2 linked regions of the Congzhengia minquanensis genome follow. The protein of the gene in region 1 interacts with the protein of each later gene in a pairwise test. Links are inferred from orthologs where the notes say so. Each region holds a gene or a part of one and is shown on either strand. Other genes may lie near its edges. The genes, in order: H8698_RS09940 and ftsZ.

Region 1 (3,275 bases):
ATTTCCGAATATAAATACCGCATCAGTACGTTAGCGGATCAAAAGGCCGTTGCAAAGGGAGAAAAGAAAGGATTTTCCAACGATTTGGTTCAGCTTCAGGCTGAAAAATCGGTGTTGGAATCGCAGCTTGGCAAAATCGAAAACGTGGTGGTTGCCTCCTCTCCCGGCATTTTTATTGAGGGCAGCGACGGGTTTGAAGAAACACTTACGCCGGATGCAATTTCAACATTAACGCCAAACACCGTAAAAGAAGTGATTAACCGGGACAAAAACGGAGAAATCACCCGTCAGGACGGCAGCAATTACACTTATAAAATTGTAAACAACTATTCCTATTATGTTGCAGTGAACGTTGCCGATTCCTTAGCCGGCGACATTCAGGTGGGCGACAGCGTAAAGGTGCGGTTTTCAGACTTTTCCGCCAGCGACTGTCCGGCTACGGTTCGGCATGTATCCGATAAAAACGAAAAGAACGAAAGAACCGTTGTGGCCGAATGCAGTACATATGTTGACGGGCTTTTGGCAAAACGTGTTGTAAATGTGGATTTTGTGAAAAAGAGTGTTACGGGCTATAAAGTAAAAGTTGAATATCTGCACACGGTGGACAATGCAGTGGGGCTGTTCATCAAGCGGGGCGCTGTGATGAAATTCATTCCAGTTAATATTGTTTACAGCACAGAGGAAGAAGCGGTTGTTTCCGCTGCAAGCAGTGAAAAACCCATTAAGTCTTATGACGAGGTGGTAACGTCCGCCCCGGAATATTACGACGGCAGAGTAATTGTTTCACAGTGATTTGGAGGTTAAAACAGAAATTGATACAAGACAATGTTAAGCGCGTAATGGAGGAAATTGCCCGGGCAGCGGCAACAAGCGGCAGAAAACCGGAGGATATTACCCTGGTTGGCGTGACAAAAACCGTTACGGCGGTTCAGGCAAAAGAACTGATAGACGCTGGGGTTACAAATCTTGGCGAAAATCGGGTGCAAAGCCTTTTGGATAAATATGAAACGTTAAAAGACGAACCTGCCTGGCACCTCATTGGGCATTTGCAGACCAACAAAGTGAAATACATAGCCGACAAGGTTTCCATGATTCATTCGGTAGACAGCTTAAAGCTGGCAGAAGAAATTGACCGTCGTTTTCAGATGGCAGGCAGAACAGCCAATATTTTAGTTCAGGTGAACGTTTCCGGGGAGGAAAGCAAGTTCGGCATTCAGCCGGAGGACGCATTCCCGCTCATGGAAAGCCTTTCGCAGCTGAAAAATATTCAGGTTTGCGGACTGATGACCATGGCGCCGAAAACCGACCATCCCGACGACTGCAGAAAGTTTTTTTACGGTTTACATAAATTATCTGTTGACATACGGGGCAAAAAATACGATAATATAAATATGGGGCAATTGTCTATGGGCATGAGCGGCGACTTCCGCGAAGCCATTTTAGAGGGAGCCACCATAGTGCGCATTGGCAGTGCGCTGTTTCAATAACTTCGTTTACACCACTTAGAATATATACAACAAACGCAGAAAACCAGAAAATAGTTACATAGGAGGATGTTTTATGAGTGCAATGAACAAAATGCTGAAGTGGATAGGAATTGCGGAGGAGGACGACGAAGAATTTTTCGACACGGAAACAGATATGGATGAAGCAGTTGAGCCTGCTATGCCTTTGGGCAGAAAGGCAAAGGTGTCTTCCATTTCCGGCGGCGCGCCTTCCAGAGTCGTAGTCATCCAGTTCCAGAATTTTGACGACGCGAAAGACGCGGCAGACCATCTCAAAAACAAAAAGCCCGTTGTTGCCAACTTGGAAAAGCTGGACAACGACACAACCCGCAGAGTGGTTGACTTTTTATCCGGCGCTGTTTACGGCGTTGCCGGACGGATTCAAAACGTATCCAACAGAATTTTCCTGATTACGCCTGCTAACGTGGAAGTGACGGGGAATTATCAGGACAACATCAAAGGGTTTCCTTTCGTAAATTAAAGTGAAGAACGAAAACACAGTTACAGCGGATAATGAGTGGCTAAAACGGTGTGAGGATTTCGAGCAGTCTGTACTGAAGTACAAGAGTGTTCGTTTTTCTCGTTTTGTAAGCCCTCATGATCTGGCTGTATTCAAGTTACGTTTTAAACCGTCGCCATTTATTCATATTTTAGCGTTTGGCGGCGCGTCGGACTGCGAGCGGGTACAGATTGGATTTTTCCCCGATTTTTTAGAACCCGACGAGCGCGCGTTCCCTATCAGCCCCATTTTGCTTACTGGGGTTTCAGGGCTTTCCCACCGGGACATTTTAGGCTCGGTTTTAGGGCTGGGGATAAAACGCGAAATGACAGGAGATATTTTTGTTGACGGGGACAAGGCGGTTATTATGAGCGACAGCCAGGTGCGCGATTTTTTGCTTTACCACTTAAAAACCGTGGGCCGGAAAAAAGTTGAGGTTTCCCTCTGCCCGGAGGAGGTTTCCCTTTCGCTGGAGCACGCGTTTCAGATAGTAAGATGCGTCGTTGCATCAGCCAGGCTCGACGCGGTTGTCGGCGCTGCGGCAAACCTTTCGCGCAGCGAGGCTCAGGACAGTATTCTGGGCGGAAACGTCAGTGTGAATTTTGTGCAGACTGCGGACACGTCGAAAAAGCTTTGCGTAGGCGACGTGATTTCTGTTCGCCATCACGGTAGATTCGTGCTGGAGAACATCTGTGGCGAAACGAAAAAGGGCAGGCTGGCTGTGGAACTGAAAAAATATATTTAACGTTTATCCGCCCGCGGTAAGCAATTTTAAAATTTTGTGGGCAGAAAGGTTTTGAAAGCTTATGATTACGCCTGTGGATTTGGAAAACAAAGAGTTTAAAAAGAGCTTTCGTGGCTATGACATGGAGGAAGTTGAGGCATTTTTGGGTGAACTGGTGAAAGACTATGGGAGAATTTACCGCGAAAACGCCAGCTTAAAAGACAAAAACGCAATTTTAAACGATGCGGTTGAAAACTATAAGGGCATGGAAGAAACCATGCGCAGCGCAATCATTTCAGCCCAGAGAACCAGCGACGAGATTATTCGCAATGCCCACGAGCAGGCGGACAATATTGTGAAAGACGCAAAGGTTCGCGCACAGGAGCTTTTAAACGATATGGACGGGCGTATTCAGGCGTTAAACCGCGAGTGCGCCGAAATTGAGGGCCGTTCCAGCTTGCTTCGTGCTAAGCTTCGGACGGTGTTAAACACGTTTGTTCAAATGCTCGACGAACTTCCAGAGGAAAAGGAACATACAAAACGCATT
Region 2 (3,161 bases), on another replicon or contig:
TTTGTAAACTTTGCAGACTGCTCGCCCCGCCTCGCCGCAAATTACGGCACGATTTATAAATATGGCAGGCTTCTTGGCAGTGAAACAATGGTTTCATTTGCCAAAGAATGTTTTCGTCTTGACAAAAGCAATGCGTTTACCCTGTGGCAAATGCCCCGGGCACTTGAGCTTTATGAGGCAATGCCCACCCTCTCACACCTTTCTGCGCCTGCCCGGGCCTTCCAAGATGTATATTTTTCCAGCACCCAGGTTATGGCCGCCCGGGAGCGGGACGGGGCCGACGGCCTGTTTTTGGCGGCAAAAGGCGGCCACAACGCCGAAAGCCACAATCACAATGATGTGGGCAGCTTTATTGTTTACAAAGATGCGGAGCCGTTTTTTATTGACCCCGCCCACGAGGCCTACTGCGCCAAAACCTTTTCTGACCAGCGGTATGAAATTTGGAATAACCAGTCCTGCTTTCACAACATCCCCACCATCGGCGGGAAAGACCAGCCGGCAGGAGCTGGCTTTAGCGCGTCCTGCGTTTCGTACGAAGCAAAAGAGGACGAAACCCGCTTTTCGCTGGACATAAAAAACGCCTATGAAAACAAAGACGAAATTCAAAAATGGAAACGAACGTTTACGCTGTCACGAAAAAACAAGGAAATCACCATAACAGAAGATTTTGCCTTAAACGCCCCTGAAAAAATCGTGCTGAACCTGATGACGGTCTGTGATGTAGCCGTAACGCCGCACGAACTGATTTTCACTGCAGACAGCGGCAAAACCCTGTCGCTGGCAGCCGACTTTTCAAAGTTTCACGTCATCTGTGAGCCGGTTGAAACAACCGACAGCAAACTGCTCAGCGATTGGGGAAAAGCGCCCACAAGAATTCGGCTGGAGTTAAAGACAGAAACAGATAAAGGCAAATTCACATTTACCATAAAATAAAACTGATCCCGCTTATATAAAGCGGGATCAGTTTTATTTTAAGCTTATTTACATTACTTAGCGTCATTTTTGTATGCTCGCCTTTTTATTTAAGAAAAATTATCTCTTATCGCGTAGGAACCACGGAATTTCAACCTCACTTGGTGTCTGCTGAGCGGGCTTCTGTTCTGCTGGGCGCTGTGCTGCGCCAAAGGATCTAGAGGAAAGCGAGCCGCCCTTTAAAGCCGGGTTGCCTGAAAACAGGTTAGAAGAATTTCTGTCTGCCGCGGCAGAAGAAACGCCTTCAAATCCGGTTGCAATAACCGTAATAGAAATTTCGTCTTTCATATCCGGGTCAACTGTTGCACCAAAGATGATGTTTGCGTTCGGGTCTGCAGCTTCCGTTACCATCATTGCCGCATTGTTAATCTCGAACAGGCCGAGGTCAGCACCGCCGGTTACGTTAATTAAAACGCCCCGGGCGCCGTCGATGGTGGTTTCTAAAAGCGGGCTGGAAATTGCCATTTTAACAGCGTCTTCCGCACGTTTTTCGCCGGACGCTTTGCCCACGCCCATGTGCGCAACGCCGGTGTCTTTCATAATGGTAACAACGTCAGCAAAGTCAAGGTTTACAACCGCGTTGCCGGTAATTAAGTCGGAAATACCTTTCACACCTTTTAAAAGAACTTCATCGGCCATTTTAAATGCGTCGATAAAGGTTGTGTGCTGGTTGGAAATTTGGAGCAATCGATCGTTCGGAATGGTTACAATTGCGTCAACAGCACCTTTTAAGGATGAAATTCCCTCCTCGGCACGCACCATTCTCTGTCTGCCTTCAAACAAAAACGGTTTTGTCACAATGCCCAGCGTTAAAATGCCCATGTCCTTTGCAATCTGTGCAACAACAGGTGCAGCACCTGTTCCCGTTCCGCCGCCCATGCCGGCTGTTACGAACACCATGTCGCTGCCGCTGATGGCCTGGGCAATTTCGTCGTAGCTTTCTTCTGCCGCTTTCGAGCCCATATCTGGGTTTGCACCTGCGCCAAGACCTTTTGTTAATTTTTCACCTATCTGTATTTTTTGATTTGCCTGTGATGACAAAAGCGCCTGTTTATCCGTATTAATTGATACAAATTCCACCCCACCGAGACCTGCATCAATCATGCGGTTCACGGCATTATTGCCGCCGCCGCCGACACCAATCACTTTAATCTGGGCAACATTCATTGACCCGTTATCAAAATCGAACACTCCTGTTTCCTCCTCTTTCGTATGTAATCACAACTCGTTTATAATATCAAATTTAATTACTATTTATTATAACATACTGCCGTATGGAATTACAAGTAAAAAATTGAATTTTCGCTAAATTTTTTTGTAAATTTTTTGTGTAAAACCACGACAGTCTGTCAATCTACGCCAGATTCTTTTTTCGCCTTGCTGCTTGCGCTGGCCTTTGCATCTTCTTTCGTCTGGTCTGAATTTGCCTTTGCGCTTGCACTGGCGGAGGGCGATGCAGAGGTTTTCTTCCTGACAGAATCCTCGTCGTCCCCTTCCGGCTCCGACGATTTGCTTGGCTTGCTGCTAGGTTTAGCAGAGCTTCCCGACGTTTTTTGCGAGCTCTCCGAGCTGCTGTCTTCATCGTTTTTACTGTTATCATCAGAATCCGACTTTTTAGCATCTGAGCTGTCGTCTGTCTGATTGCCTGACGTTTTGTCGTCCCCGCCGATTATGCCGGTGTTGCCGCTTTCCTCCCATTTTCTCATTTCTTCCAGTTCGGCATCGGTATATTCCCCAAAATACCCCTTATCGGTGGTTAAATCCAAATAGCTTTTTTCCGTTTGCTGAACCTGCGGCAGAATTTGCGCCATCATTTTAATTTTGCGCTGAAGGCTTTCCGTGCTGTCAATGCTGCCAAACGTCACCTTCATGCCCGATTTCATAATCATAATAAAATTCGACACGTCAGAAACGCGGAACTCGTCAATGTCACCCCAATAATCTGTTTCATAAAAACAGCCGATTCGTTCTAAATTCATGTTTAAAATCTCGTCGTCAGACGTTTCTATTTTTTTTGCGGGCTCCGATTTTGTAACCTCAATGCCATAAATAATCGGCGCGGTTAAGCTGGTCACATCGTCGGTTTTTTCCAAAACCCTGCCCGCAACCGTTGTCACCACAAACTCCTGGGGCGTGTCGATAATAATGTCCTGCTTCGCCTCGTCAATCTCAATCACAATTTTTGCGGG

Evidence for each region.
Region 2: the proteins of H8698_RS09940 (region 1) and ftsZ interact in binary tests that used the Bacillus subtilis proteins (3 or more experiments, as listed by UniProt). The link is inferred for Congzhengia minquanensis from one-to-one orthologs.

What each region holds. Positions count from the first base shown.
Region 1 is NZ_JACRSU010000003.1:460,726-464,000, forward strand. The notes cover bases 323-3,273. They hold H8698_RS09940 (cell division protein SepF), read left to right. Parts: upstream 323-1,560; coding sequence 1,561-1,986; downstream 1,987-3,273. Other genes in these bases: H8698_RS09930 (biotin/lipoyl attachment domain-containing protein), read left to right, coding at 323-792; H8698_RS09935 (YggS family pyridoxal phosphate-dependent enzyme), read left to right, coding at 813-1,487; H8698_RS13430 (YlmH/Sll1252 family protein), read left to right, coding at 1,988-2,749; H8698_RS09950 (DivIVA domain-containing protein), read left to right, coding at 2,811-3,273. In the rest of the region: more of H8698_RS09930, read left to right, coding at 1-322; more of H8698_RS09950, read left to right, coding at 3,274-3,275. UniProt on the Bacillus subtilis protein: Cell division protein that is part of the divisome complex and is recruited early to the Z-ring. Probably stimulates Z-ring formation, perhaps through the cross-linking of FtsZ protofilaments. Its function overlaps with FtsA.
Region 2 is NZ_JACRSU010000001.1:952,521-955,681, forward strand. The notes cover bases 87-2,923. They hold ftsZ (cell division protein FtsZ), read right to left. Parts: upstream 2,140-2,923; coding sequence 1,033-2,139; downstream 87-1,032. Other genes in these bases: H8698_RS04580 (heparinase II/III domain-containing protein), read left to right, coding at 87-933; H8698_RS04590 (cell division protein FtsQ/DivIB), read right to left, coding at 2,322-2,923. Also shown: more of H8698_RS04580, read left to right, coding at 1-86; more of H8698_RS04590, read right to left, coding at 2,924-3,161. UniProt on the Bacillus subtilis protein: Essential cell division protein that forms a contractile ring structure (Z ring) at the future cell division site. The regulation of the ring assembly controls the timing and the location of cell division.